DNA from 4 places in the Bacillus sp. T3 genome. Region 4 is predicted to be linked to each of the others. Evidence: predicted binding sites of a transcription regulator. Region 4 holds the regulator's gene; each other region holds the start of a gene.
What was found. Region 4 encodes Rex, which represses fermentation and respiration genes when NADH is low (regulators of the CRP and FNR family bind a similar motif). Its sites were predicted from a motif close to TTGTGAAATATTTCACAA; they were not measured.
Positions count from the first base shown of each region.

Region 1: the regulator Rex is predicted to act here: its motif matches at 3,311-3,328, upstream of RGF10_RS08435 (cytochrome c oxidase subunit 2A).
Region 2: the regulator Rex is predicted to act here: its motif matches at 6,123-6,140, upstream of RGF10_RS01900 (TorD/DmsD family molecular chaperone).
Region 3: the regulator Rex is predicted to act here: its motif matches at 5,770-5,787, upstream of RGF10_RS08410 (DUF2249 domain-containing protein).

Region 1 is NZ_CP137761.1:1,629,966-1,637,960, forward strand. Features, by position in the region: gene RGF10_RS08420 (carboxypeptidase M32) at 1-858, shown strand, start outside; partial or broken gene RGF10_RS08425 (b(o/a)3-type cytochrome-c oxidase subunit 1) at 919-2,572, opposite strand; partial or broken gene RGF10_RS08430 (cytochrome c oxidase subunit II) at 2,572-3,047, opposite strand; gene RGF10_RS08435 (cytochrome c oxidase subunit 2A) at 3,071-3,226, opposite strand; purine riboswitch at 3,722-3,823, shown strand; gene RGF10_RS08440 (xanthine phosphoribosyltransferase) at 3,971-4,564, shown strand; partial or broken gene RGF10_RS08445 (nucleobase:cation symporter-2 family protein) at 4,564-5,873, shown strand; gene RGF10_RS08450 (dynamin family protein) at 6,640-7,995, shown strand, end outside.
Region 2 is NZ_CP137761.1:348,430-356,424, forward strand. Features, by position in the region: gene RGF10_RS01870 (thymidine kinase) at 1-81, shown strand, start outside; gene RGF10_RS01875 (hypothetical protein) at 279-620, shown strand; gene RGF10_RS01880 (4Fe-4S binding protein) at 1,305-2,150, opposite strand; gene RGF10_RS01885 (DMSO/selenate family reductase complex B subunit) at 2,306-2,881, opposite strand; gene RGF10_RS01890 (DMSO/selenate family reductase complex A subunit) at 3,072-5,342, opposite strand; gene RGF10_RS01895 (twin-arginine translocation signal domain-containing protein) at 5,312-5,455, opposite strand; gene RGF10_RS01900 (TorD/DmsD family molecular chaperone) at 5,434-6,093, opposite strand; gene prfA (peptide chain release factor 1) at 6,709-7,782, shown strand; gene prmC (peptide chain release factor N(5)-glutamine methyltransferase) at 7,775-7,995, shown strand, end outside.
Region 3 is NZ_CP137761.1:1,620,784-1,628,778, forward strand. Features, by position in the region: gene RGF10_RS08380 (SLOG family protein) at 1-547, shown strand, start outside; gene gpsB (cell division regulator GpsB) at 745-1,053, shown strand; RNA gene rnpB (RNase P RNA component class B) at 1,134-1,532, shown strand; gene RGF10_RS08395 (THUMP domain-containing class I SAM-dependent RNA methyltransferase) at 1,646-2,788, shown strand; gene RGF10_RS08400 (hypothetical protein) at 2,852-3,034, shown strand; partial or broken gene RGF10_RS08405 (ATP-dependent DNA helicase) at 3,400-5,322, shown strand; gene RGF10_RS08410 (DUF2249 domain-containing protein) at 5,376-5,606, opposite strand; gene RGF10_RS08415 (nitric-oxide reductase large subunit) at 5,847-7,995, shown strand, end outside.
Region 4 is NZ_CP137761.1:4,547,257-4,554,559, forward strand. Features, by position in the region: gene groL (chaperonin GroEL) at 1-1,291, opposite strand, end outside; gene groES (co-chaperone GroES) at 1,364-1,651, opposite strand; gene RGF10_RS23280 (CPBP family intramembrane glutamic endopeptidase) at 1,975-2,706, shown strand; gene RGF10_RS23285 (YdiK family protein) at 2,703-2,912, shown strand; gene RGF10_RS23290 (redox-sensing transcriptional repressor Rex) at 2,932-3,600, opposite strand; gene moaC (cyclic pyranopterin monophosphate synthase MoaC) at 3,625-4,125, opposite strand; gene RGF10_RS23300 (ABC-F family ATP-binding cassette domain-containing protein) at 4,272-6,203, shown strand; gene tsaD (tRNA (adenosine(37)-N6)-threonylcarbamoyltransferase complex transferase subunit TsaD) at 6,480-7,303, opposite strand, start outside.

The DNA of each region.
Region 1 (7,995 bases), 1.7 Mb from region 4:
TTAAAACAAATGGGCTATAACTTTGAAGCTGGCCGTTTAGATGAAACCGTTCATCCATTTGCGACAGGAATAAACCCTGGTGATGTGCGAGTCACAACTAAATATGATGAAAATGACTTTAGAACAGCAGTATTTGGGACGATTCATGAGGGCGGGCATGCTCTTTACGAACAAAATATTTCAAAAGAGTTAATTGGTACCCCTTTATGTGGTGGGACTTCAATGGGAATCCACGAATCACAATCGCTTTTTTATGAAAATTTTGTAGGACGACAATATTCTTTTTGGGTAAAAAATTATCCTTTATTAAAGCAGTATGCAGCTGGGCAATTTAACGACGTAAATTTGCTTGATTTTTATCGAGCGATTAATGAATCAAAGCCTTCGCTTATCCGAATTGAGGCAGACGAGCTCACCTATCCATTACATATAATGATTCGATATGAAATTGAAAAGGGTTTATTCAATGATGAAATTGAAGTGGCCGATTTGCCAAAGATTTGGAATGACAAATATGAAGAATATTTAGGGGTTCGACCAAGCCATGATGGAGAAGGTGTGTTGCAGGATGTACATTGGGCAGGTGGGAGCTTCGGCTATTTCCCTTCCTACGCATTAGGGTATATGTATGCAGCGCAATTTAAGCATACGCTAATCAAAGTCCAACCGAATTTTGATGAATTATTGGCGAATGGTGATCTTTTGCCAATAAAACAATGGTTTACAGAACATGTTCATCAATATGGAAAGATGAAAAAGCCGTTAGAAATTATTCAAGACGTAACCGGTGAAGGATTAAACGCGAAATATTTAGTGGATTATCTTTCAGAGAAATACCGGGATGTCTATCAATTGTAACCAAAAAGGAACCCGTTGCTAGCAAAAACTAGCTGAGGGTTCCTTTTTTGCTTTTCTTTTTTACCAAGGCTTATATCCAGGTGATCCTGGAGGTGAATTTTGAATAATATCAGTTAATGGAACTGTGTATGCGAAAATAATTAACAATGCAGCAACACCAAGCCATAATTTCCAGTTCTCGAATACTGCAGGTGTAGGTTCTGTACCTTCTGCAACTTCGCCCATTGGGAATTCTTGGTCACCTTTAGGAGCAAAGAAAGCTAACTTAATGAAAATGTACACCATTAAGATGACGGAAATGAATAGAATGCTACCTCCAACTGCTTGTGCAATTTGGTAAGGAATCCATTCAGCTGCTTGAGCAGAGCCACCATATTCAGAGAAAGCTGAACGACGAGGTGCGCCAAGTAAACCTGAAGCGTGCATTGCGCCCGACATAAAGGTCATACCAACTGCCCATAGAACACCTTGAAGGATACAAAGTTTATTCATTGCTTTTGTAAGGACGCGACCAGGTTAAATGTGGCACTAACCAGTAAGATACACCAAAGAATGTTAGAACAACAGCTGTTGCGACAGTTAAGTGGAAGTGTCCAGTAACCCAAACAGTGTTGTGAACAACCTGGTTCATTTGGTGAGAAGCATTTACCATACCGCCTGCACCCGCAGGGATGAACGCAAGCATTCCAATGAAAGGCACAACAAAACGAGCATCGCCCCACGGAAGTTTTTTCACCCAGCCAAAGAGCCCTGTTGAGCCTTTTGAACGACCGAAAGTTTCAAATGTTGCGAACAAAGAGAATGCAGTCATTAAAGACGGAATGACAACTAAGAATGTAAGTACAACCTGTAAGAATTTCCATGCCGGATCAATACCAGGCTCTGTTAATTGGTGGTGGAACCCGACTGGGAACGAAAATAAGATAAAGAGCAAGAATGATAGACGTGCTAGTGAGTCAGAAAAAATCTTCGCACCAATCACCTTTGGAATGACCACATACCATGCCATGTAAGCTGGCAGTAACCAGAAATATACAAGCGGGTGACCGAAGTACCAGAATAAGGTACGGCTTACTAATACGTTTACGGTTGGTACTAGATTTAAAGACCAAGGTAATAATTGAATTAAAACTGTGGCAGCAACCCCGATTGTCGCAATAAACCATAACATGGTGTTTACTAGTGACATATAAGTCATTAATGGACTTGTTTTCCCTGGATTAGCTTTACGCCATTTAATATATGTAGTACAAATTGCTGCACCGTCGATCCAGCTTCCAACGACAACAAGCGCTAAACCAATATAATAAAGTGGATGTGCTTGTAAAGGTGCATAAAATGTATAGAGAACAGAAGCTTTATTTAACAAGACCATCACAGCAGCTAATGCTGTTCCAGTCGTCATGATCCAGTATCCGATCCATGCGGTTTTTCGAACACTGGCTGAATAAGTTCCGGAAGAGTAGCTACATGCAGCGTGCTGGAATCCCATAATAAAGAAAGTAGTTAATACTAATCCTAAAAGAACACCATGGACAGTTAAAACTTGATAATAACCGATTCCAAAAGGTAAGGTAAATTTACCTGAGCGTACTAATACTTGTAAAAGGCCTGCGAGACCTCCAATTGCCAAAGCTGTAAAGGCTACATAAAAGTGAGCCATGGCCAATTTACCATCACGACGATCAACTTTTATCACTGATGGATTATTCATTATTTAACCACCTCGATCTTTGACGTCATCATGTGATGACCCATCCCACAATATTCATTACATAAAATTGTAAATTCCCGGTTTTATTAAATGATGCAACATATTCGCTTATAAATCCTGGTTCAACCATCATGTTTATATTGGTTCCGGCTACTTCAAATCCATGGATAACATCCTTAGTCGTTACCATTACTTTAACTTTTGAGCCTTTTGGAATCTCAATATTACCTGGATTGTAGTTAAACATAGATGCCACAATGACTAGCTCGTAATCCCATTCTTTTCCTTCAACCTTTTTTAAACCTGGTTTATCAAAAGGTGCAGTTGTATCGACCTTTGCAGGATCAATGGTATTCAAGCAGCTTGGCGGTTGATTTCCCAAATAAAAAGCGCTTACCCCAATTACCGATAAAAAAACAATCAACATTGCAATCCCGAAAATTAGCCAAACCTTTTCAAATTTATGGATATGCATGGCTTTTTTTCCCCCTCCCTCGATTACAGACGATCAACATACATGAAATAAACTCCAGCCCATGTACCGATTAGAACCAATGCGACTAAGAAAACGGAAACCAATGTCCCTTTTAATTGAGATTCTTCTTCATGCTTAATCGGAGCATTAGTTTTATTCCCAAGTTCCGTTTTCGCCATAATGATTCACTCCCCTCTTCACAATTTAGAAATATTTAATGAATACACTTTCATCATACCGAACAATAGAGAATATTCCATATTGTTTGAACAAGTTCACAAAATGTTCATTACTTGATTAATTACTATGGTAATGGTGAAAAATTGTTATTACAGTGATTAATATCACTTGTTGAATCCGTAAAGTGTGAATAATATGTGAACTCTTATGTCGAATATAGTTAAAAATTGGATGATTTAAACAGATTTTCTTTAAAAATTGTGAAGGATTATTAGGAATAAAAGGCAGGACTACTTTCCAATTTATATGCAAGCAAGAGGCATCGTTTTATACCTAACAATTTTGAAATTATATGTACTTTTCCATTACTTTCCTTTAAATACCCTCGGTTTTAAGAAAATGAAAACGGAAACACGAACAATTTGATTGAAAAACTTAGAAATGTTTGGAATTGTCTTTACAAACAGATATTATCTCGATATAATACGACCATACAAATGAATAGGAAAAAGACTCATATAATCGTGGGAATAAGGCCCACAAGTTTCTACCGGATTTCCGTAAAATATCCGACTATGAGTGAGATATTAAACAAGGACTTCTATATTAATAGTCTTGTTTAAGTTTTCTTTTGGTATAAAAGCCTAAAGGTCACAGTCTCACTCTATTTGAGTGGAGAGGCCTTTAGGCTTTTTTGTTTAATTAGAGTGAGAGTGAGGCGCTACAAGAGAAAGGGGATCACTGTGGAAGCTTTAAAGGAAAAGATATTAAGAGAAGGTATTGTCCTATCAGATTCAGTACTTAAGGTTGATTCGTTTTTAAATCACCAAATTGATGCACATTTAATGATGGAAATAGGAAAAGAGTTTGCTAATCTTTTTAAATCTGAAGGGATCACAAAAATATTAACCATCGAATCATCTGGGATTGCCCCAAGTGTCATGACTGGATTAATGCTAAACGTACCAGTCGTTTTTGCAAGAAAAAGAAAATCACTGACGCTAGCAGGTGACCTATTAACGAGCCAGGTTCACTCTTTTACGAAAAATGAAACGAATGAAATCTCCGTTTCCCAAAAATATTTATTAGAAGGAGATCGTGTCCTGATTATCGATGACTTCCTAGCGAATGGACAAGCTGCACTTGGTTTAGCTGACATTGTGGCCCAAGCCAATGCAGAAATCGTAGGTTTTGGGATTGTTATCGAAAAATCCTTTCAAGAAGGTGGACAGATGCTTCGCAATAAAGGTTACCGAGTAGAATCTTTAGCCGAAGTTCAATCGTTACAAAATGGTCAAGTTCAATTTATTAATAGGAAAGTGGAGGAATTAGCATAATGAAACAGCAACCAATTAAAATTGCCTCACTAGCAATTCAACACGTATTGGCGATGTACGCTGGAGCCGTTATTGTACCGTTAATTGTTGGGGAGCAATCGGATTAACGGGGGAACAATTAACCTACTTAGTTTCCATTGATATCCTTATGTGTGGGATTGCCACAATTCTTCAAGTGTGGGGAAATCGCTTTTTTGGAATTGGCTTACCTGTTGTGCTTGGCTGTACCTTTACGGCAGTTGGACCGATGATCGCAATTGGAGCTCAATATGGAGTTTCTTCTATTTACGGTTCAATTATTATTTCCGGTTTAATCGTCATTCTTATTTCAACATTCTTCGGAAAACTGGCTCGATTTTTCCCACCAGTGGTTACTGGTTCAGTCGTTATGATTATCGGTATTACCCTCATCCCTGTTGCCATGAATAATGTTGCAGGTGGACAAGGAAGCAGTGATTTTGGTTCTTATTCAAATCTAGCTTTAGCGTTTGGTACATTAGCATTTATTCTTATTCTATATAAATTTGCTAAAGGGTTTCTACGTTCCATTTCGATTCTTGTTGGTCTCGCAGGAGGAACAATTGTCGCTTATGCAATGGGTAAAGTTGATTTTTCGGCTGTTGGTGATGCATCGTGGGTTCACCTTCCTAAGATGTTTTACTTTGGAACACCAACATTTGAATTAACACCAATATTAACGATGACGCTTGTTGCCATTGTTAGCTTAGTTGAATCTACTGGCGTATATTTTGCGTTATCCGATATTTGTAATCAAAAACTATCCGATAAAGATTTAGCTAACGGATACCGCGCTGAAGGGTTAGCGATTATTCTTGGTGGCTTATTCAATGCCTTCCCATATACAACTTATTCACAAAACGTCGGACTACTGCAATTATCAGGTGTGAAAAGCAGAAATGTTATTTATGTTGCTGGAGCATTTCTAGTAATCTTAGGATTAGTTCCGAAAATTGGGGCGCTTACTACAGTCATTCCAACTCCTGTGCTTGGTGGAGCGATGGTGGCGATGTTTGGAATGGTCATTGCATATGGCATCAAAATGCTAAGCAAAGTAGAATTTGCAAGTCAAGAAAATCTATTAATCATTGCTTGCTCCGTTGGAATGGGTCTAGGCGTTACAGCTGTTCCTGATTTATTTTCAAAGCTTCCAGAAAACATTCAGATTTTAACGGACAATGGGATTGTTGCGGGTAGCTTAACCGCGATCGTCTTGAATATCGTGTTTAACGTTTTAACAGTAAAAAAGTCTGCTGAAATGAGCCAGCTTTCAGAACAAAAAGCGGTTTAATAAAATAATTTTTCCATTCGACTCCAGTCACAATTGTTAAAGCATCCGAATATACTAAAACAAACTGTTTACGAACAGGAAGTGACGGTGCAAAATGGAAAAATACTATTGTGAAAGTTGCAGGCTTTTATATGATCATATTAAAACATGTCAGGTTTGTGGTGAATTAGCAGAAAATAAAATTTTTATTGAAGTACAGATGCAGGAAAACCTAAACACGTTTTATTCTAATGATTAACTGGTAAAGATTTCATCGTGACCAAAGCGGACACGGCTATTATAATAAAAGAGCACAACAACATTCTTCAAAACGTTCTTGCTTCCTTCTCGATGAGGGAAGCTTTTTTTATGCGTTAAACGTAAAACAAAATGTTAAAAAAGTGTGGCAATTTAAAAATTCCATTGAAAACGATTTTCACTTATGCTATCATAATCAATGAAAATAATTATCAATTACATTCACCTAAGGTGGTGTTACATATGCTTGCAATGCTAATCGCTTCGACTGTTGTTGGCTATTCCTTTTTAATGAAACACGTTCTAAATAACGTAGCTAAACCATCTCAAAGATAATAATTTAATACACTTTTGCCTGGGCTAAATTGTCCGGGTTTTTTATTTTTTCTTTGTAAGTTTGAGTATTAATTTTGTTACAATATTGATTGAATCACCATTTTGATATAGAAAATACATTTAGGTAGGAAAATTTAGAAAAATCGGATAAAATAAAGTGATAATGAAATATTGGGGGACAAGGGGTATAGTTATGGTGCAAATATTAGAACAAAAGGAGCAATCTTTACTTGGAAAGATTGCGGTGTTATACGAGCTTTTCAGACAGAATCAAGATGAACAAACAGCACAAAGAGCAGAACAATTGGCAAAAAAATTAAGCCAACAGGAATTTTCAATTGCGTTTTGCGGCCACTTCTCAGCAGGTAAATCAACGATGATAAACAAATTAGTGGGGGATAACTTGCTGCCGTCAAGCCCGATTCCGACAAGTGCAAACCTTGTTAAAGTGAAAACGGGCGATGAGTATGCAAAGGTTATTTTTAAAAAGGGGAAGCCTAGGGTTTATTTAGCTCCTTATGATTATGAGAAAGTGAAAACGTATTGTAAGGATGGCGACGAAATTGAAGCTGTTGAAATAAGCCATCAAAATTCAAGTCTTCCGAACAATGTCATCATCATGGATACACCTGGGATTGATTCCACTGATGATGCCCATCGAATCGCAACCGAGTCTGCACTACATTTAGCTGATCTCATTTTTTATGTAATGGATTACAATCATGTCCAATCGGAAGTTAACTTCCTCTTTACGAAAGAATTAACCCAAGCTGGGAAACAATTATGTCTGGTTATCAATCAAATTGATAAGCACCGTGATGAGGAATTAAGCTTTGATGGATTTAAAGAAAGTGTTCTGCAATCGTTCGCATCATGGGGAGTGAGACCAGAATACATTTTATATACATCATTAAAGCATGGTGAGCATCCACATAATCAATTTAAAAAGCTTCAGGAACTTCTGCATGAAAAGATTGCAAAACGAGAAGAAAACCTGCCAAGTTCAATTCTACATTCACTTGTTAAATTGACGAATGATCACATTAAATTTGTGAAGGAACAGGATCAGGTGGATATTCAAACTTTTGAGGAGAAGCTGTCTGATTTTAATCAGGAAGAACGAACAGCATTAAAGGACCGAATTCATCAATTAGAGCTGATGCTTCAAGATATGAAAGCAGCAATTGAAGCGAGCAGTGATGGTATAAATGATGAAGTCGATGAAATTCTTGATAGTGCTTACATTATGCCATTCCAAACAAGGGAGCTTGCACAACAATATATCGAGGCTTGTCAGCCAGAGTTTAAGGTCGGCCTCTTTTTCGCAAAAAATAAAACCGAGCAGGAAAGAAATCAACGGCGCGAGCGTTTATTTGAGGATCTTTCTGAACGAGTCAAATCGCAAATTGAATGGCATTTACGTCAATTAGCATTAAACACCTTAAAGGAAAATAATGCTGAAAAGCCTGAGCTAATGGAAGCTGCACAGGCGATTAAGGTATCATTTGAAAAAGACTTGCTAGATCAAAACCTAAAGTCTGGTGCAAGG
Region 2 (7,995 bases), 400 kb from region 4:
CACGAAGTGCCGAAAACTAGTAGCGAAGATGAGAGTCAAGCGAAGGAGAATAACTCGGTAGGAAGCAGCAGTGAAAAATAGATAGGATAGGCTAAGCTAAGCGATTAAACTGATATACAAAGAAACCCGTTCCGACTCTTGTTAAGAGAGTTGGTTCGGGTTTTTTTATAGCTGTTAAATAGCTTCCAATTACTACCGCCAGCCTACCAACCAGTCAAAAACCACCATCCTAAAATCCCACAGCACTGGACATACTACCATTAGGAGGTATGTCAAAAATGAAAAAATTAAACTTAATGCCAATGACCTTATTTCTGCTCTTAATGATTGCCACTGTTACAACAACGCTAGCTGGTTGCTCCTCAAACGAGCAATACAGCGCAAATAAAGCGGACAGAGTCGACGATGATAATGCAATTAGGCCACTATCCAACAATAACAATACTAGGGCCGAAAATGCCCGTGGTCAGACGATGAGCGATCAAAACCCAAACCTGTTAAATACAAATGGTGGTGCTGATAACAGAGGGAAAGCAATAAACCAAGCTCGCGGTGTCGTGACCGGTCTAATGCCTTTCGCCCAGGTTCGATCTGGATTACCGCTGATGCCATGTATGTAAATGTTTATCCGAAACGAAATTTAACAAACAAGCAAGAAATAGCGGCTAGAGCCAAACTCCATTCACAATTAACCCAGTCATTGCCACGCTTCATTATTGAAGTACGTGTGGTAGATGATAAACAACGATAAGCTGTTGCACTACCTGCTTTTAATATAAAGCTGTGATGTTTAATTCAGAAATTTAGATGTTTGTAGTGAAAATAGACCGGTTTTGATAAATAAATAGCCATTTTAAGTTTAAAATACTAAATTTTACTCATTAAATTTGGTTTTTTTAAGAAATAAACCATTTTTTAATAAAAGTGAGTTAAATTCGGTAGTTTATATGCACACAAATTTGCACATATGCACGTTTAATTATGGATATGACGTAGTTTCAAAAAAATATGATACAACTTTTTAAATATATGCACGACTTTTAAAATATATGGTTCAACTTTTGAAATTTATGCACGTTTAGTTGTGGATATGCACACGCAATTAGATATTTGCACGGTTTACGGACTTTGCTCCGTCTAAAGCTCGCTTCCGCTCGCGTGAACCAAAAAGGACTAAAAAAGGACAACCGCACCTATGCGATTGTCCCTCTTTATTAAAACCAAAACGGCGGTTCAACTTCAATCATGGCATTAACCAATCAGAAGGTAAGCTAACGCAAACATGACACAGCTCTGTGCCCTCGTCAAATGAATGGAACGTTGACTTGCAGCGCTTGCACTTGCCAGGTAAAAACTTGATGGACCTCAACGGTGCGTGCTCCCAACCTTTCCGAAACGGAAATTGCTCCTTCAGGACAGGCATCGCTGCACAGCTTGCAATTAGTACATTTTTGATTATCGATTGAAAGCTCCGTTTCAGATTGATCAAAAACTCCTTGCTTACACAAAGTAAAGCAGCTCCCGCAAAATGAGCACTGATCAAGATCCAGCTCCACTTGGTAAAACTGGATGTCTTGATAATAATGGGGCAGGGACCAGGCATTTGGATTTTGCCGCCAGGCAGCAGGTGCTAATTCTTTAGCTAAGCTCTGACTCCTGGTGCGGGCAGTCGTAAAGAGCTCACGCCGCGTTAACGCTTGTTCCTTCACAGCTTCGGCTTTTACAAAAACCAGCGGCGTCATTTCCAACTTGGTCAAAACCTCATTCGTTTCCGCGATCACCTTTTCCCACTGCTCATCATTCCACTCACTCGGGATGGCGATTCCCTTCAGTCCTCTTTTTCGTAAAATGAGCAATTCTTTAAGTGTTGGACAGAAATGGGGCTCATAGTAGAGCTTCCCGTTCTTGATCGTCCTACTTGGGACCGTCCCGCTAATCGACGCTATTGGACAAGCAATAATGCATTCACCACATGAATCACATTTGTTCACATCGAGCTTGATTTTGTTCTCGACAAGCGTTAAAGCTTCCGTATCGCAATGCTCAATGCATGTGGTGCAGGTGGATTTTGGACTTACCTGCCGAGAACAACGATCTGTTATGGTTTGGTCAATTGAAAGGCTCTCGAGCCATTTTAAAATAAGTGACAAGGGTCTCACCTACCCAGAATGGATTATCTGCTAGAATACTTGATCGAAAAAGGGGCCTGTCTTTTGTTATTAAAAACCATCTTCCCAAATGGTTCAAAGTTATGCTCTGAAAAACACGGCCCAATTGTAAACTGCTTTATTTTCCTAAAAAAATCCTACAGTTTTGCGTCACGATGTGGAGTGATGACGAGATTTGGGTTAGTTATGCTAGCACTCGGCATGCCTTTGATTTGTGCAACCTCACCATACTTTTTACGAAGTTTCTCAATCTCGCCGAATTCGATTGCATTCATGACACAGGTTGTAACGCACACGGGATCCTCGCCTTTTTCCATAAGGTCGATACAAAGGTTACATTTGTTTGTTTTATTGATTTTCGCATTGAATTGAGGTGCGCCGTACGGACAGGCGATGATGCAAGCCTTCGCGCCGATGCAGACGTCCTGCTCAATGACAACAACGCCGTCTTCTGAGCGTTTTTTAATTGCACCTGTTGGGCAATTTTTCACACAGGCCGGATTATCACAGTGGTTACAGGCAATCGAAAACGTGTAAGCGGCAATTTGTGGTGAAAAGCCATTGCCGATTTGCGTATATACGCCTTCTTCATAGGAGTATACGCGGCGGAAGTTCATGCCGACATCTAGATTGTTTTTGTCCTTACAGGCGACCGTACAAGCCTTACAGCCAATACAAATGGCTTGATTTATATAAAATCCTAACTGCGTCAAGATTCTTCACTCCTTTAAAAATAAGGATATTTTTGTTTTTTGATAGAAGTAATATGGCAAACTATCAGTCTAGCAGATGTGGAACCAGCGACTAGAGCAGGCTTAAATTTTGTACGTGAACTTCCGTTAAAAGTTAAGCGTATATATGCAATGCTTATAGCCGCTGTCCACTTTCTGCATAAATTTATGATTAAGCTCGCTCAACCTGAACAAGGTTTGTTAACTGCGGGTTCGCTTTTGCCAATGGTGTAGGACGCTGTGATGTTAGAACATTGGCTGCTCCACGTTGGTCAATTCCTTTTTTGTTCGGGCTATACCAGCCGCCCTGTGGAATGGCGACAACTCCTGGAACGATTCGAACTGTCACTTTAACATCCATTTCGAGCTCACCGCGACCATTAAAGACTTTAACGCGATCGCCATCTTTAATCGAACGGGCCCAGGCATCAATTGGGTTCATCCACATTTCTTGCTTAGCTGCTTCTTCTAACCACTCGTTATTGTCGTGTGTGGAGTGACAACGGCGTTTGTAATGCCAGCTAATCATTTGCAGTGGATATGTTTTGATCAGTGGATCCTCTGGCCCTTCCCAAGATGAAACATATCGACCGATTGCTGGTATTTCTTCAGGGTTTTTCATATCATATAGTGCTTGAGAGAACAGTTCGATTTTTCCAGATGGAGTTTCGAACGGGTTATTAGCTAGGTCTTCGATTTGCGCTTTAAAAGCAATTTCAGGTTCATCGTATTGGTAATAGTGAACACCCTTTTTCTTGAATTCTTCATAGGTAGGGAATTCAGGGTCGATTTCTGCGCGTGTTTTTTCGATCGCTGTTTTAACCCAATCAAGCATCGTTTTGCCTTCGGTAAATTTTTCCTTCACACCCAATTTATCGGCAATTTCAGCAAACACTTCATATTCATTTCGGCACTCATATAGCGGATCAATTGTTTTATTTCCTAGGATGACGTAGTCACCATTTGACCAAGGTGTTCCGATATCATCACGTTCAAAGAAGGTTGTTCCTGGTAACAAAATATCAGCATACTTCGCGCTAGGGGTCATGAATATATCACTAGCAACAATGAATTCAACCTTGCTTTCATCCTGCAGGAGCGCTGTTGTTTTGTTAATATTGGCATGCTGGTTGACAAGCATGTTGCCGGCCATATTGAAAATCATTTTAATATTCGTTGGTAATTTATCTGCACCCTTTAAGCCGTCTGCGGCGGTCATTTCCGTGCCTCTTTCGACAGCATCTGTCCATAGGAAGCAAGGAATCGTCGCTTTAATCGGATTTTCGAAGCTAAAAGGGAAGACGATGCTTTTACGAGAATAATAGCCTGTTCCTGCAGCCCAGCCGCCAAGCTTCCCGACGTTACCGGTAATACATGCAAGCTGTGCACCAGCACGCATTACTTGCTCACCATAGGCCTGACGTTGTGGTCCCCAGCCTTGAATGAGAGCAGCGGGTTTCGTTGTTGCATATAGGCGGGCGATTTCACGAATTTTTTCTGCAGGTACACGGCAGATTTTTTCGGCCCATTCCGGCGTTTTCGCAATCCCATCCTTCTCGCCAAGTAAATAGCTCTTCACTGATTCATTTTTTGGTGCACCGGCTGGCATTGTTTTACTATCAAAGCCGACGCAATACTTGTCGAGGAATTCCTGGTCATGTAAATTCTCGGTTACAATTACATACGCCATTGCATCCATCAATGCGGTATCCGTTGTTGGTAAGATCGGAATCCACTCATCGGCATAGGTTACCGCAGTATCTGTATAACGTGGGTCAATGACGATGAATTTTGCGCCATTTTTCTTCGCTTGCATTAAGAAATCACGATAAGGAGTGGAGAAAATAATTTCTGCCGGATTTTGTCCCCAAAGAATGATTAATTTTGAATGAAGCAAGCTATCATAGCTGCTTCCTGTATTATTGATCCCATAGGTATAAGGTGTGGCAACATTACTACAGCCAGAGCTATAGTCATTGGTGTAACCTAGGAAACCACCTGTCATTGAAAGCAATCTACGCGCCGCGTTTCGGCCAGCTAAGATACCTTGGTTCCCGGATGCATAGTTTACATAGCGGGATTCAGGTCCATACTTATCGCCAATGCGCTTCATTTCAGAAGCAATTGTATCAACCGCTTCTTTCCAAGAGATACGCTCAAACTTTCCTTCGCCCCGCTTACCAACCCGCTTCATCGGATATTTTAAGCGGTCAGGATGATAAAGCATCGAACGGTAGCTTCGTCCACGCACACAAGCCTTCAGCGAAGGAGTTTTTAAATCTTTATTCGATGTATCTGTGGTCAAACGTACGACGACGCCATCTTTAACATGGGCTTTAATTAAACAACGTCCGCCGCAGTTATTTACACTACAGGTTGTAACAATAGTTTCTGGACTATCATCCTCTTTTGCTATACTACTTTTCTCTGCCTTGCGATCCACCAAAAGCTTCGTGCCAATTCCCCGGCAATAACGGGAACAGCAGCGGCTCCGGTCCATTTTAAAAACGTACGGCGCTTCATATTCGTTGAAATTAGTGGCTTTTTATCTGCCATGATGCAAATGCCTCCTTTATTTCGATTATAGATTCATAATCTGATTGCATAAAATCCAATAGTAGTAATGCTGCACCTTTATATAAGGAACTATCAGTATTTTTTAAGATTTTCTCGCAAAACGCAGGGATCCATTGCTGCATATGCTGTTCTAGGAAGTAAATTTGCTGCTCCAAAAGCTTTTCTAATTTTTCATCATTGGTTTGTGCTAAAGTCAAATCGTTTAAATAGAGTAGAAATTCCAGTTCAATTGCAATATGATCATCGGGCTCATTGTTTTCACCAACAAATTTTAAGCCATATTGATGATAAAGCTCGCGAACCTGGTAGGTCGTTTCTTCAAAAAGCAAACCTTCCTTACTGCGATAAACGGATTCCCATGGTGGAGCAAGAATCGTTTCTGGGCCAGTAAATAATCTGTGGAATTCTTCCTTTTGTACTAGAAGATCAGCGTCGGTGGCTTGGTCAAAAAACTGATAAAGGAGGGCACCGGCCTCATCTAACGCTTTTAGCTCTTCAAGATTCCCATTATCTTTAAGGTGTATAATCACATGTTTGGAGATGGGTTCGAAAAATAGTAATTGTAAAAACTGATAAAAATTTTGTCGGGCCTTAAAATAATCAAACAATTGCTGCATAAGACCAATCCTCTACGAAGTATTTTATATTGTGAAATAATTCACAATATATACGGCTAAATTACACCCAAAAACCAGGGTAGATGATTTTAGTCACATCAATCCCTTCATAATATCAGTATAATAAAAGATTTTTCGGTATTACTCTAATTGTAACGTATTGCCGTTTTACATTACTTCTGGTTCCAATGTTTTCACATATTTTTCAAAATGCTAAGACAAAATATGGACGAAATTGAAATTTTAATATTATTTTAAGAATTAAATGGAAGCATTTTTCTAATAGAAAGAAAACAGATTTCTAAAGAATCTTTTTGACTGAGATGACGGACTATACTATAATTAGAATGTTATGGGTTGAAAATTAAGTAGTCCAACAAGTTAACTCAACAGCGTGAAAACGCGTTTTTTTTATAAAAAATAACTATGTTAAGGCTGATTGTTGATTGGAGCGGAAGGTGCGAGACTCCTGCGGGAGAAGGTGTCACGGGAGACCCCACAGGCGCAAAAGCGCCGAGGAGGCTCCCGGACTCCCCGCGGAAAGGGAGGACCTGAAGCGGAAATCAACTAATAAATTAACAGAACAAAAAATAATTTCCGAAGAGGTGAAGAATTGTGTTTGATCGTCTTCAAGCAGTCGAAGATCGTTACGAAAAGCTGAATGAGCTTTTGAGCGATCCTGATATTGTCAATGATCCAAAAAAACTGCGCGATTTTTCAAAAGAGCAGGCTGATATAGCAGACACGGTGCAAACGTATCGTCAATACAAGGACGTCAAGGAACAGCTCCAGGATGCAAAAGCCATGCTCGAAGAAAAACTTGATGCAGAAATGCGCGACATGGTAAAAGAAGAAGTCTCGGACCTAGAGACACAAAAGGAAGAATTAGAAGGCCAGCTTAAATTCCTTCTCATTCCAAAGGACCCGAACGATGACAAGAACGTAATCTTTGAAATCCGCGGTGCTGCCGGCGGTGAAGAAGCAGCATTATTCGCCAACTCACTATACCGTATGTACAGCCGCTATGCTGAATCACAGGGCTGGAAAACCGAACTAATCGATGCCAACCCAACCGGACTTGGTGGCTTCAAAGAAATCAGCTTCATGATCACCGGAAAAGGAGCCTATTCAAAATTAAAATTTGAAAATGGTGCCCATCGCGTTCAGCGTGTACCGGAAACAGAATCCGGCGGTCGGATCCATACGTCCACCGCAACGGTTGCTTGCTTACCAGAAGCAGAAGATGTAGAAATCGAAATCCATGACAAAGACGTTCGCGTTGACACTTATTGCTCAAGCGGTGCCGGCGGACAATCCGTTAACACAACAGCATCAGCTATCCGCGTAACGCACATACCGACTGGGATCGTTGTAACCTGTCAGGACGAGAAATCTCAGCATAAAAATAAAGACAAAGCGATGAAAGTATTACGTGCGCGTGTCTATGATAAATTTTTGCAGGAAGCACAAGCAGAATATGATGAAGTCCGTAAATCTGCTGTCGGTACTGGGGACCGCTCCGAGCGCATCCGTACCTACAATTACCCGCAAAACCGCGTTACCGACCACCGCATCGGCTTAACGCTACAAAAGCTAGACCAAATCATTGAAGGCAAGCTCGATGAAATCATCGACGCCTTGATTTTGGAAGACCAATCAAGCCGATTGGAAGCAGCCTCAAATGAGTAAGATTTACGAAGCCCTCCATTGGGCTTCTTCTTTTTTAAAGGAGAAGAGTCGTGAGGAAAGTGCAGGAGAGCTGTTGTTACGCCATTTTGTGAGCATGTCGCGGACGGAAATGTTTACCCATTTTCATGATGAGATGGATCCTAAGGTAGAATCTCAGTTTCGTGCAGCAGTTGATGCGCATGCAGCAGGTCGCCCGGTTCAGTATATCATCGG
Region 3 (7,995 bases), 1.7 Mb from region 4:
GGTTGCTGCAGTATCTGGCTATAAACCGTTTGAGTTGGGTCTTTTTCAGCACAACCATCCTTCTATAGGTTTTATTAAATTAGCTCTGCGAAAGCACCTTATTCAGCTTTTGGATGAAGGTCTTGAGTGGGTCATTATTAGTGGACAGCTTGGTGCAGAGCTTTGGGCGGCTGAAGTGGTCTTTGACCTGCAGCTCGAATATCCAGCACTCCAGCTCGGAGTGATAACTCCTTTTTTAAACCAAGAAGAAAGCTGGAATGAACAAAATAAGGAATTATACGAATCTGTTATCGTTCAAGCAGATTTTGTTGATTCGATTACCAAAAAAAATTATAAAGGACCATGGCAATTTCGCTTGAAGAATCAGTTTTTTATTGAAAAGAGCGATGCGCTTATTCTATTTTACGATCAAGAAAAAGAGGGCGGACCTAAATATTTATTCGAAGCAGCTCAGAAATATAAAGAAACACATGACTATGATGTTCATTTAATTGGATTTTATGATTTACAAATACTCGTTGAAGAAACCCAACAGGATCAATTTTAAATATTTGTGAATGAATGTTGTTTGATTATTGGGCAATCTGTTGATTGGAGCGGAAGGTGCGAGACTCCCCGCGGAAAGCGAGCACCTGGAGCGGAAATCAACAGGTGAAGTAGGCTAATAATCAAAGAAAAATTGACAAAACTACATATTTTTGGAACAATATAATGTGATGATAGGGGATACTTGAGGTGAATGCTATGCTGTCAGATAAATTTAAATTAACGGCTAAAGATATTCTTGAAAAAGAATTCAAAACATCGATGCGTGGATATAAACAAGAAGACGTCGATAAATATTTAGATCTGATCATAAAAGATTATGAAGCCTTCCATCAGGAAATTGATGAGCTTCAACAGGAAATACTACGTTTGAAGAAACAATTAGAGGATTCCTCTCGCCGTCAACCTACTCAGCCGCAGGCTGCTGTAGGGACAACGAACTTTGATATTTTAAAGAGATTATCCAACTTAGAAAAGCATGTATTTGGGAGCAAATTATACGATTAAGGAATTCTACCAGAATTTCATGTAAATACCATTGCGATTTGTAATCAGATTACATATAATGAATATTGTCTTCTTTAATAGCGTTCGGGTAATCGCTGCAAGGAGCGCATGCAACTTGTAGAGGAAAGTCCATGCTCGCACGAGCTGAGATGCTCGTAGTGTTCGTGCCTAGCCAATAAATAAGCTAGGGCAGCTGAAGTTAAATTCGGCTGACGGCCGGGAAAATGCCTAAGTCCGTTAAGGATATGGCATGAATACCTATAAAAGTGCCACAGTGACGTAGCCTCGACAGAAATGGAGAGGGTGGAACGGGTAAACCCCACGAGCGAGAAACCCAAATAATGGTAGGGGCACTTTCTCTGAGGAATTCAACAAGGAGAAGGACAGATTGTAACTCAATCTGTAGATAGATGATTACCACCGGAGTACGAGACTTAGGGTCGTTTGCAGTACGATGGAACAGAACATGGCTTACAGAACGTTATTAAAGGCAATGTATGAGTGTAATGGATAGTTAGCTCTCCTTTTATGGAGAGCTTTTCTTGTTTATAATAATAATGAACGTAAAAGCTGGAATAAGTAGGGTGAAAATATGACAAAATTTGATTTGATTGCGACTTCAGCAATGGGTCTTGAATCCTTGGTGGCAAAGGAAGTCCGTGATTTGGGTTATGAATGTACCGTTGAGAACGGTAGGATTGCTTTCAAAGGGGATGGACTGGCAATCGCCCGGAGTAATCTCTGGTTGAGGACTGCGGACCGTGTTAAAATTAAAGTCGGTGAATTTCGAGCCACCACTTTTGATGAACTGTTTGAACGAACGAAGGTACTTCCATGGGAACAATTCTTACCAGAAGACGCTGAGTTTCCAGTCTCAGGGAAATCAGTTAAATCAAAATTGTTTAGTGTATCTGATTGTCAAGCTATTGTAAAAAAAGCAATAGTTGACCGGATGCAACGCCATTATAAGCGAACAACATGGTTTGAAGAAAATGGACCAAAGTTCAAAATTGAAGTGGCCCTATTAAAGGACATTGCGACGATAACAATCGATACTAGTGGAGTTGGTTTACATAAGCGTGGATATCGAGCCGACCAAGGTGAGGCGCCTCTTAAAGAAACATTAGCAGCGGCACTAGTCATGCTGACTAATTGGACACCAGATCGTCCGTTCATCGATCCATTTTGTGGCTCTGGAACGATTCCGATTGAGGCTGCGTTAATTGGTCAAAATATTGCACCAGGCTTTAATCGTGAGTTTATTTCCGAGGAGTGGCCAATTATTTCTGCTTCAAGCTGGGATCAAGCTCGCAATGAAGCTGAGGATTTAGCGAAATACGATCAACCATTAGACATAACTGGATCAGATATTGACCATAGAATGGTGAAAATCGCCGAAGAGAATGCTTTTGAAGCAGGGTTAGGAGATCTTGTAAGCTTTAAACAAATGCGAGTACAAGATTTGACAGTAAAACAGGACTATGGTGTCATAATCGGCAATCCGCCATATGGTGAACGGCTTGGCGAGAAGTCAGCGGTAGAAAAGATGTATCGAGAAATGGGACAAGTTTTGACGAAATTAGATACATGGTCTATTTATATATTAACTTCTCATCCCGAATTTGAGGCTCTTTTTGGAAAACCTGCAACGAAGAAACGAAAGCTATTTAATGGTTTTATCCGAACAGATTATTACCAGTATTGGGGCAAAAGGCAACCAAGGAATAAAGAATAGGAATAATTCCCTCTGTAAAGAATAAATTATTATTATATATTTTTATTTACAGGGGGTAAAATAATGTACGCATTCCAATTGGATTTTAATAAAATTGCCCAAGCCTTAGAACTTACTAAAGAAACAATAAAAGGGGAAGATACGGTTTCTCCTTCCGTTCTGCATGAGATGGAAATAGCACAAAAGCAATTACAAGACGCATTATACTATAACGTTTCACGGTCAAACCATGCCTACTATTATTAAATAGCGGCTTTTCTGGTAGTCGATAACGTTCACTCGTTTATCGTGCCCTTGCTAGTGGTAATTTGCGATTGTCGGTAACGATAGCTCGCTTATCGTTACCATGCAAGAGGTATTTTGCGGTAGTCGGTAACGATAGATCGTTTATCGTGCCCTTGTGAGAGGTATTTTTCGGTAGTCGGTAACGATAGCCCGTTTATCGTGCCCATGCGAGAGGTAATTTGCGATTGACGGTAACGATAGCACGTTTACCGTTTTTGGAAAACTTTGTTGGTTTGAATTAATTTTACTATAATCATAATGATTAGACTTAAGGGACTGGTTCTTAAGAGGCCAGCTCCCTATTTTCTTTTTTGATGGAGGATATAATGCAAAAGAGCTTACCATTTACGCTAACGAAAACAGAATCCTTCTATGATCGATTGAATGACTGGATTGGTGATGTTTTTTATGATTTCCTGCCCGAAGCAGGCTTTGAATTAAGAGATGAACAGATATTTATGGCTTTTCAACTCGAAAAGGCTTTTAAAGAAAAAAAGTGATGTTTGCAGAAGCGGGAGTAGGGACTGGAAAGACAATTGTCTATCTTCTTTACGCACTTTGTTATGCAAGATATACAAACAAACCAGCGATTATTGCCTGTGCCGATGAAACATTAATCGAGCAGATTGTAAAAAAAGAGGGAGATATTGCCAAGCTTGAAGAATCACTTGGACTAACGGTTGATGTACGATTAGCAAAATCACGAGACCAGTATTTGTGTTTAAATAAGCTGGAAGACTCTATGCTTCATGATCCATCCGATACATATAGTGGAATTTTTCAATCTCTCCCACCATTTGTTCATAGTGGAGCATCGCTTCAATCCTTTAGCCCTTATGGAGACCGAAAAGACCATCCTGAATTGACGGATGAACAGTGGAATGAAATTTCTTGGGATTCACTTCAGGATTGTTTTTCATGTGAGAAACGCCATCGCTGTGGTCAAACACTCCATCGGGATTTTTATCGAGGTGGGGGAGACCTGATTATTTGTTCACAGGACTTCTATATGGAGCATGTTTGGACAAAGGAATCAAGAAAACGGGAAGGTCAGTTGCCGCTTCTTCCTGATCCGTGCTGTGTTGTGTTTGACGAAGGTCATTTACTGGAATATGCCTGTCAAAAAGCCTTAACCTATAAACTTACAGAGAAGACTCTCGAAACACTACTTGAGAAAATTGCTGGGAACGATATTCGTGAGAAAACGTTGTATATTATTGAGTCGGCCATCTTATATAGCCAAGATTTCTTCAATAGTCTCACTAAATTTTCAAAGGAAACTATTGGTTCAGAGAAAAAGACGATTATTAAATCGAATGAAGTAGTGCAGGTAGGAACTAAGCTGCTGGACACGTTAAGAAAATTAGAAGAGGAGTTAGTCTTTGAAAGTGAGTTATTTGTTATAAATGACTACGATTTAAAAATCGTTGAGGAATATTTGGACCAAATAACCTACTCATTAAGTTTATTTCTTGGTAAGACCAATGGTATTACTTGGTTTGAAGAAAATGACACGGAACGAAGACTTGTTATTATGCCTCGGTTAGTAAAGGATATTATGAAGGAAGAGGTCTTTTCACAAGCAAAGCCGTTTATCTTCTCTTCTGCTACACTATCTGAAAATAAATCGTTTGATTACATTGCTAACAGCCTTGGAATTAAGGATTACTTATCTTTTTCTGTGGCGTCGCCATTTGATTACGATGAAAATATGTCCATTTTTATGCCTCGATTTGAGAAGTTTAATTTAGAAGCTAAATCATCCTATGTATTAGAACAACTAAGAATAGCCAAGGAAGGTTCGCTAGTCCTGTTCTCTAATAAGGCTGAGCTTTATTTTTTTAAAGAATATATAAAAGGAAAATTGGATGTTCCGATTTACTTTGAAGGTGATGCTGAAATCAGTACACTTGTGTCACAATTTCAAAATGAACCAAGTTCGGTCCTTTGCGCTGTCCATTTATGGGAAGGGTTAGATATTCCTGGAGAAGCTCTTGGGAACGTAATCCTCTTCTCTTTGCCATTTCCTCCTGGTTGATCCGGTGTTTACTGCAAAACGTGAGGAGACGGAAGATCCATTTAACGAGGTCGACCTTCCGTATATGCTACTCAGACTAAGACAGGGTGTCGGAAGATTAGTTCGGACAAGCACGGATAGGGGTACTGTTCATATTTTAATTGATGAAGATTTAGATCCCGTAATTGTCGCTAAAATTGAGGGAGTTTTACCGACCGCTATCAGTAAATAAGGATGAAAAAAGCACAGTATGGCTAGCAATGAGCTTCCATACTGTGCTTTATTTTATTGTTTAATAAACGTTATTTTCCAATGTTTTTCTTCAATTTTTTCAGCTGTATGTTCGAAACCACTTGCCGTTAACACTGCATACAAAGGGACTGGCTCAAACGGTGCGTGAAGTAGAAGTACATCATTGGATTGGAAATCTATGATTGCTTTCATAATTTTTTGGAACGGGTCTTGCTTATTTTGTATATCTTCCCGAACATCCATTTCTACTAGCTTGTTTTCCATATGAATCCACTCCTCTATTTTCGTTTCACACCTGTAGCATAATTCATTTCTATCGTTGTTATAGTGACTAACATCACGATTATCACTTATTTTTTCATCTCTATTATTTCCTTATTAATATGAATTTCAGATTTTTTAAGGTGTGTGAAATATCACAGTTAGATAATGAGACATCTCACAAAGTTGTCACAGATTTACGTCTAAAATGTGACTATAAGACAACGAAAGGAAGTGTTTGGGATGGAAAACAACAAGGTAAAGTCAGCGAAACCAAAAAACGCACTTTTAAAATCCATTCTTATTACAACATGTATACTTAGTTTTACTGTTTTACTCGTAGGTGGCTTTTGGATCTTTAAAGATATGGCACCAAGACCACTCGAGGTTACTGATGCGAAGGGTGAGGTCATCCTAACAAAAGATTCGATTATGGGTGGTCAAGCCGTGTTTCAAAAATATGGTTTGATGGATTATGGGACTGTTTTAGGCCATGGCTCGTATATGGGGCCTGATTATACTGCGGAGGCATTGAAGGTTTATACAGAAGGAATGCAGGATTATAAAGCAAATGAGCAATACGGAAAAAAATATACGGACTTAGCTAAAGAGGAAAAAACGATTATTCGTGAAGCTGTAATTGAAGAAATGCGAAAGAATCGATATGAAAAAGGTGATGATTCTCTCATTCTTACAGATGCTCAGGTTTATGGGGTAGAAAAGGTAAGAGAATATTATCATGATGTATTTACCAATGGTGATGGTTGGGGGTTAAAGCCGAACTTAATTAAGGAAGAAGACATGCCGAAAGGCGAACGCGCGTGGGTATCTGAAGGTGATCAAATTGAACAGATCTCTGATTTCTTCTTTTGGACTGCATGGTTATCAAGTACGGAACGTGTGGATGATGATATTACTTATACAAATAACTGGCCATATTATAAGGACGCTGGAAATGAAATGTCCTTCTCTGCGATATGGTGGAGCGGTGTCAGTGTTACAGTATTAGTCCTGTTCGTTGGTATTATTCTATTTTTGTTCTATCGTTACCATCTTGGGATGGAGGAAGCTTATACGCCAGGGAATTTCCCGAAAATTGACCTAAGAAAGCTCCCTGTAACAAACTCACAACTAAAATCAGGAAAATATTTTGTGATTGTTTCAGTATTATTCTTTATCCAATCAATGTTTGGTGCACTTTTAGCCCACTACTACATTGAGCCAGATAGCTTCTTTGGAATGAAATGGGTTTATGATTTATTGCCATTTAACATTGCAAAAGGCTACCATCTTCAACTAGCCATTTTCTGGATTGCAACAGCTTGGCTTGGAATGGGGATCTTTATTGCTCCTCTAGTTGGAGGACATGAGCCAAAACGTCAAGGATTGTTAGTCGATATTCTTTTCTGGGCTTTAGTAGTTCTTGTTGGTGGAAGTATGGTTGGTCAATGGCTTGGCGCAAATGGCTACCTAGGAAATAACTGGTTCTTATTAGGTCACCAAGGTTGGGAATATTTAGAGTTAGGTAGAATCTGGCAGGTTATTCTTGCCGCGGGTATGTTGATCTGGTTATATATCGTTTACAGAGGAATTAAGAGCGGATTAAAACGTGAATCCGACAAAGGTGGTTTAATCCATTTATTATTCTACTCTGCAATTGCTGTACCGTTTTTCTACTTGTTTGCATTCCTAATTAATCCAGGGACTCACTTCACATTTGCGGATTATTGGCGCTGGTGGATCATCCATCTGTGGGTTGAAGGAATCTTTGAAGTGTTTGCGGTAGTGGTAATAGGCTTCTTAATGGTTCAAATGAATTTAGTAACTAAGAAATCTACTGTTAAGGCATTATACTTCCAATTAATTTTACTATTGGGTAGCGGTGTAATTGGAATTGGACATCACTATTATTACAACGGTTCTTCAGAGGCTTGGATTGCCCTTGGAGCTGTGTTCTCAGCATTAGAGGTTATCCCATTAACATTATTGATTTTAGAAGCTTATGAGCAGTACAAAATGATGCGTGACGGTGGGGTTGATTTCCCTTATAAGGGTACATTCTGGTTCTTGATTTCTGTAGCGGTATGGAACTTAGTCGGTGCTGGTGTGCTTGGATTCTTAATCAATTTACCTGCTGTAAGTTATTTAGAGCATGGACAGTTTTTAACTCCGACCCATGGGCACGGTTCGATGATGGGTGTATACGGTATGTTTGCTTGTGCCGTTCTTGTCTTCTCGTTACGCAATATTGTGAAGCCAGAAAAATGGAATGATAAAATGATTAAAATTTCATGTGTCTTATTAAACGTTGGTCTAGCTGGTATGATTATCATTTCATTGCTTCCAGTAGGATTTATGCAATTAAAAACAGCGTATGATAACGGCTATGCTG
Region 4 (7,303 bases):
CTTCAGCTTGGATAGCAGCCACTTTGTTATATACATTTAGAAGGGCAACTCCACCACCAGATACGATTCCTTCTTCTACTGCAGCGCGAGTAGAGTTTAGGGCATCCTCGATGCGAAGCTTGCGCTCTTTTAATTCAGTTTCAGTTGCAGCACCGACTTTAACTACTGCTACACCACCAGCTAATTTAGCTAGGCGCTCTTGTAATTTTTCACGGTCGAATTCAGAAGTTGTTTCTTCGAATTGAGCACGGATTTGATTTACACGAGCTGCGATTGCTGCAGATTCACCAGCACCTTCAACGATTGTTGTGTTTTCTTTTGTTACAACAATTTTAGAAGCACGACCTAGTGATGTAATCGTTGTAGATTTAAGGTCACGGCCAAGCTCTTCAGTGATGACTTCACCGCCAGTTAAAATCGCGATGTCTTCTAGCATTGCTTTACGACGATCGCCGAAGCCAGGAGCTTTAACAGCTACAGCATTGAATGTACCGCGAAGTTTATTCAATACTAATGTTGATAGGGCTTCCCCTTCAACATCTTCAGCAATTAGCAATAATGGCTTACCTTGTTGTACCACTTGCTCAAGTACTGGTAAGATTTCTTGAATGCTAGAGATCTTTTTGTCTGTGATTAAGATATATGGATTTTCTAAAACAGCTTCCATTTTTTCTGTGTTTGTTACCATGTAAGCTGAAGCGTAGCCACGGTCGAATTGCATACCTTCTACTACGTCTAATTCAGTTGTGAAGCCTTTAGATTCTTCGATTGTGATAACACCGTCGTTACCAACGCGTTCCATTGCTTCTGCGATTAATTTCCCTACTTCTTCATCAGCAGATGAAATCGCTGCTACTTGTGCAATCGATTCTTTGCCTTCAATTGGCTTAGAGATTGCTTTAAGCTCTGTAATAGCAGTTGCAACGGCCTTTTCCATTCCTTTACGGATACCCATTGGGTTTGCACCAGCTGTTACGTTTTTAAGACCTTCACGAATCATTGCTTGCGCAAGAACGGTTGCAGTTGTCGTACCGTCACCAGCAACATCGTTTGTTTTGCTTGCAACTTCAGCAACAAGCTTAGCACCCATGTTTTCAAATGCATCTTCTAATTCGATTTCTTTTGCGATTGTTACACCATCGTTCGTAATAAGTGGTGAACCAAATTTCTTCTCAAGAACGACGTTCCGTCCTTTAGGTCCAAGCGTTACTTTTACAGCATCTGCAAGTGTATCCACCCCGCGAAGCATCGCGCGACGAGCATCTTCACTGAATTTAATTTCTTTTGCCATGTAAAATAACCTCCTCTAAAATTTCATATTCGTTCTATTTGACTTGATCTTCGGATCGAGTTTTGTGTTGGATTATTCGCCTACTACAGCTAAAATATCGCTTTCACGTAAAATTAAATATTCTGCACCTTGGAATTTCACTTCAGTACCAGAGTATTTTGAGAAGATAATGCGATCGCCTACAGCAACTTCTACTGCTACTCGCTCGCCACTATCAAGTACACGACCTGTACCGACAGCAATTACTTTTCCTTCTTGCGGCTTTTCTTTAGCAGTGTCCGGTAGTACGATCCCGCTTGCAGTTTTTTCTTCTGATTCAACAAGCTCAATAACAATACGATCACCAATTGGCTTTAACAAGTAAAACAACCTCCTCAAATAATATGTAAATTATCGATTATTAGCACTCCTCTCATCCGAGTGCTAACACAATTATTATAATAAATAATTGCTCTATTTTTTGCAAGAGTCATGATTAAAAATTTTCACTTTCTTTACAAACCATACTCAACCTTAATAAGTATGCTGCACATTTCCTTTTATATCCTATTTACTCAAAGATAATTCCATATTATTGAAATTACCTAAGACAAATTAGCAAATTAGCTTATTCATTTGTAACGTTCGCTTATTATTTGTACAATGGGATTTAGCCTAGCTTTTTAAAAAGGAGTCCATTTATTTTGAAAAAGGAATATTGGTTTATCTTAATTGCCTATCTCACCATGCAGTTATCGAGTTTTATTGGAATTCCGTTAACCACTTTCATTGGAACCAGATTTGGTCAATCGGTGGACGAAATGAGAACCTTGTCCGTTCCAATCTGGCTCGTTGCCAGCTTCACCATTACTCTAGTCATTATTCTGTGGATTCTCCGTAAAGAGTCAACAACCACAGCTTATCGTGAAAAAGCAAATCCATTCAGCTCGGTAATTTGGGCGATTACAGGTGTTTTTTTAGCATTATTCGCACAAGGAATTGCAGCCCAAATTGAAGCGATGATGGGGATTAAGACAGGCTCTGATAATACCCAACAAATTATTAATATTATCGAAAGCTTCCCTATTGTCATTTTTGTTAGCTCGATTGTCGGACCAATTTTAGAAGAAATCGTGTTTCGAAAAATCATCTTTGGCGCACTCTATCAACGGATGAACTTCTTTCTATCGGCCTTGATCAGTTCGATTATTTTTTCTTTAGCACATATGGAACTTGAACATACATTGCTTTATTCTGCCATGGGCTTTACCTTTGCCTATCTCTATGTCAAGACGAAACGGATTATAGTTCCGATTTTTGCCCATGTTGCGATGAATTCACTTGTCGTTGTTATACAAACCGTCTTTAAAGAAGATATCGATCGAATCATCGAACAATCAGAAAAAATTCAAAGCTTTATCGGAGGATTATTATGAGACTCTCACCTTTGTTTTCCGCTTTTTTCCACATCATCCTTGCTTGTATATTTACGTACTTTGCTATCGATAACGTAAATCAATTCGGATGGGATATTTTTAGCTTCATCCTTGTTCTCCTAGCAACCTTTGATTTTGGTTCAGGCTTAAGGTTGATTGCCCTTCACTTTAAACTTAGGAAAATAATCAAAAAAAATGAGCCATAATTAAGTGGCTCATTTTTCATTATTCTTCATCTACTTCAATATCTTCAATTTTTGGATAATGCTTTAAGAAATATACAAGTGATTGCAGCTCAACCGCTAAATCAATATGATGAACCCGAATAGTAGACGGGACATTAAGTCGAGCTGGTGTAAAGTTTAATATTCCTTTAATCCTCACACTAGTCAGTCTGTCCGTAATTGGTTGCGCCACTGGCGCTGGGATGGTTAAAATCGCCACATGAATCTCTTCTTGCTCAATAATCTTCTCTAACTCATCCATATGGTAAACAGGAACATTCCCTATCTTTGTTCCCACTTTTCCCTCGTCCACATCAAAGGCAATTTCAATCTTTGTATTATTATTTTTTAAAAAATTATAATTTAAAAACGCCGTACCTAAATTCCCAACTCCAATGAGCGCTACCTTTGTCAGTTCATCCTGATCTAACGTTTTCCGGAAAAAGGATAGCAAATAGTTTACATTATAGCCATAGCCCTTCTTCCCTAATGCACCAAAATATGAAAAATCTCGACGAATTGTCGCAGAATCTACTTTTACCGCTTCACTTAGCTCTGCAGATGAAACCCGTTGTTTACCAGATGTATGCAAATTTTTCAAAAAGCGATAATAAAGTGGTAACCGTTTTGCAGTCGCTTGTGGAATTTTTGTTGTATGATCGTTCGACATTTCATCACTCCTCTCTCATTAAGCTTATTTCAATCGCTCTTCTCTAATAAAATCTCCATTTTTGCCGCCAGTTTTCTCAACTAAATACGTTTTTCCAATAACCATGCCTTTATCAATTGCCTTACACATATCATAAACCGTTAACGCACAAACCGATGCAGCTGTTAACGCTTCCATTTCAACACCTGTATTCCCTTTCGTTTTAACCTTTGCGGAAATATGCAATGTATATTCATTGTCTTCCTTTTCTTCTTCCCAGCCAAAGGAAACATCCACTCCATTTAATGGGATTGGATGGCACATCGGAATGATTTCCCACGTTTTTTTGCATGCCATTACTGCCGCAACCTGAGCAACAGCTAGAACATCACCTTTTTTCATTTCATTATTTGTGATTTTTTCATATATATCATTGCTAACTGTTATACTTGAGCAAGCCTCTGCGGTCCTTATTGTTTCTGGTTTGCTGCTCACATCGACCATTTTCGCACGGCCTTCTTCATTAAAATGAGTAAATTCTCCCATTCATTTAACACCTCACTAAAAGAATCATACACTATTTTTTCCAACATGTGTGAATGAACTTGTATCTTTCTTCACAAGCTTCGAGTTATTGATGATATCCTTATAATACGATACACTAACTCTATCGTAATAGAGGTGAATATAAAATGATATTATTACAAGTTAATCAATTGAATAAATACTACGGTGCAGACCTTATTTTATCGAATATTAAACTAGAAGTACAATCACGCGATCGAATCGCTTTAGTTGGTAGAAACGGTGCAGGAAAATCGACCTTGCTTAAAATCATTGCTGGCCATATGTCCCATGACTCTGGTGACATTATGAAGCCCAAGGACGTTACCATTGGCTATTTGGCACAAAATACAGGCCTCGAATCGGAGCTGTCGATTTGGGAAGAGATGCTGACGGTATTTGCAACATTACAAAGTTTAGAGAAAAAACTGCGGCAGTATGAATTACAGATGGCGGATCCAGAAGTATTTAATGTTTCATCCGTCTACGAAAGAGTTTTGAAAGAATATGACACCCTACAGGTTCAATTTAAAGATATGGGTGGCTATCAATACGAAGCCGATATTCGTTCTGTGCTTCACGGCTTGAATTTTCACACGTTTGACTATTCAACCAAAATCTCTAGTTTAAGTGGCGGTCAAAAAACTCGCCTTGCTCTCGGCAAATTGCTATTAACAAAACCTGATATTCTTATTTTGGACGAACCGACCAACCATCTTGATATCGATACATTATCGTGGCTTGAGCAATATTTGCAAAATTACGAAGGCGCCATTTTGATTGTATCCCATGACCGTTATTTTTTAGATAAGGTCGTTAATCAAGTATACGAAATGTCCCGACAGCAAATTTCAAAATTCGTCGGCAATTATAGCTCTTATTTGGACCAAAAAGCTGCAAATTACGAGCGTGAAATGAAAATGTATGAAAAGCAACAAGATGAAATTGCTAAATTAGAGGATTTTGTTGCCCGAAATCTAGCACGTGCATCTACCACTAAGCGAGCTCAAAGTCGTCGCAAACAATTAGATCGGATGCAAGTCATGTCAAGACCACTAGGCAACGAAAAATCTGCAACGTTTTCCTTTGATATTGAAAAACAAAGTGGAAATGAAGTCCTTAATGTTTACTCCATAGCAGTGGGCTATGGTGATGAAAAAGTGAGTGAGAATATCTCACTGCGTATGACTCGTGGAGAAAGTATTGCCCTTGTTGGACCAAATGGCATCGGTAAATCAACCTTGCTTAAAACCATTGTTGACAAACTTAAACCGCTTGCGGGTCATTTTCAATTCGGTACGAATGTGACAATTGGCTATTATGATCAGGAACAAGCCGAATTAACATCGAACAAACGTGTTTTAAATGAACTATGGGATGAATATCCTTTAAAAAGTGAAAAAGAGGTCCGTACGGTTTTAGGGAATTTCTTATTCTCTGGTGATGATGTTCTTAAAATCGTCTCAACCTTAAGCGGTGGAGAAAAGGCCAGGTTAGCGCTTGCCAAATTAATGATGCAAAAAGCCAATTTATTAATTTTGGACGAGCCTACCAACCATTTAGACTTAGATAGTAAAGAAGTTTTGGAAAATGCATTAATTGATTACCCTGGTACGATTTTATTTGTTTCCCATGATCGTTATTTTATTAATCGGATTGTTACAAAAGTACTGGAACTAAGCAAAAATGGCGCAGTCGAGTATTTAGGTGATTATGACTATTACGTCGAAAAGAAACTTGAACAAGAAGAGCTTAAAGCTCTTGAGGCTTCATCCTCTGCTGAGAAGACTACTGGAATCACAGCAGATGCTCCATCTAAAAATAGTTATCAACAAGATAAGGAAGCAAAAAAGCTTGAAAGACAACGAAAGCGCAGAATTGAGGAAATTGAAAAGAGAATTGAGGCTCTAGAAGCTCAAATTTCAACGAATGAACAACTCCTCTGTGATCCTGAGGTTTATCAAAATCATGAAAAAGTGCTTGAGTTAAACACACAGAATGAAGAATCCCGTTCTGAACTTGAAAATCTTCTTGAGGAATGGGCAGAATTGGCAGAGTAATAAACATCGTTGTAACTACAGGTAGGTGACCTCTTTGAATTAGTCACCTACCTGTAGTCTTTTTATTTTTCGACATTATTCACACCCTTTTAAAGGGTTATAAATAAATTATTAACATTTTTATTCACATTATAAATATTATTTTTGCAACATCCACAGGAGTTTTCCACATTATCCACATCTTATATCCGTTTTATCCACAATATCCACATATAAAGAATGTTTTATCCACAAAAAAACTCCCCTTTCTTAAAAAAGGAGAGTTCTACGATTTTTTTACATGTGGATAGTTTTTGTCGAACATTCAAATAATTTCTTTATTCTATATCTAAACCTGGGATTAGCGTTTAATGAATAATCAGCACGCTTTCCTTTTTCAAATAAAACACTTCCAACTGCAGCAATCATGGCGGCGTTATCCGTACATAAATTTAATGGCGGAATAACTAACTCCATGTCAGGGATTGATTGAAATGCATCCGTTAACGCTGCTCTTAGCCCTTTATTCGCTGCAACCCCACCAGCAAGCAAAACCTGCTTTACTTCAAATTGCTTAGCAGCCTTTAGAGCCTTCGTTACCAAAACGTCTATAACACTTTGTTGGAAACTAGCTGCAAGGTCTTCAGGGATAATCTCTACACCGCGCTGCTCTGCATTATGAACTGTATTAATGACCGCAGATTTTAAGCCACTGAAACTAAAATCATATGATCCCTCTTCCAGCCATGCCCGCGGTAAATCGATCGTCGGCTTCCCTTCTGCTGCCAATCGATCAATGTGTGGACCACCTGGATAAGGAAGGTTTAATGTCCGAGCCACCTTATCATAGGCTTCTCCTGCTGCATCATCTCTTGTTTCTCCAATAACTTTAAACTCACCATGCTCCTGCATTAAGACAAGCTCTGTATGCCCTCCTGACACAACAAGAGACAATAGCGGAAATTTCATTTCGGTAACGAGACGATTCGCATAGATGTGACCAGCAATATGATGAACACCTATCAATGGGATATTATGAGCAAAAGCAAGTGCTTTAGCAGCATTAACTCCAATTAAAAGGGCTCCGACTAAGCCAGGGCCTTCGGTTACAGCGATCGCAT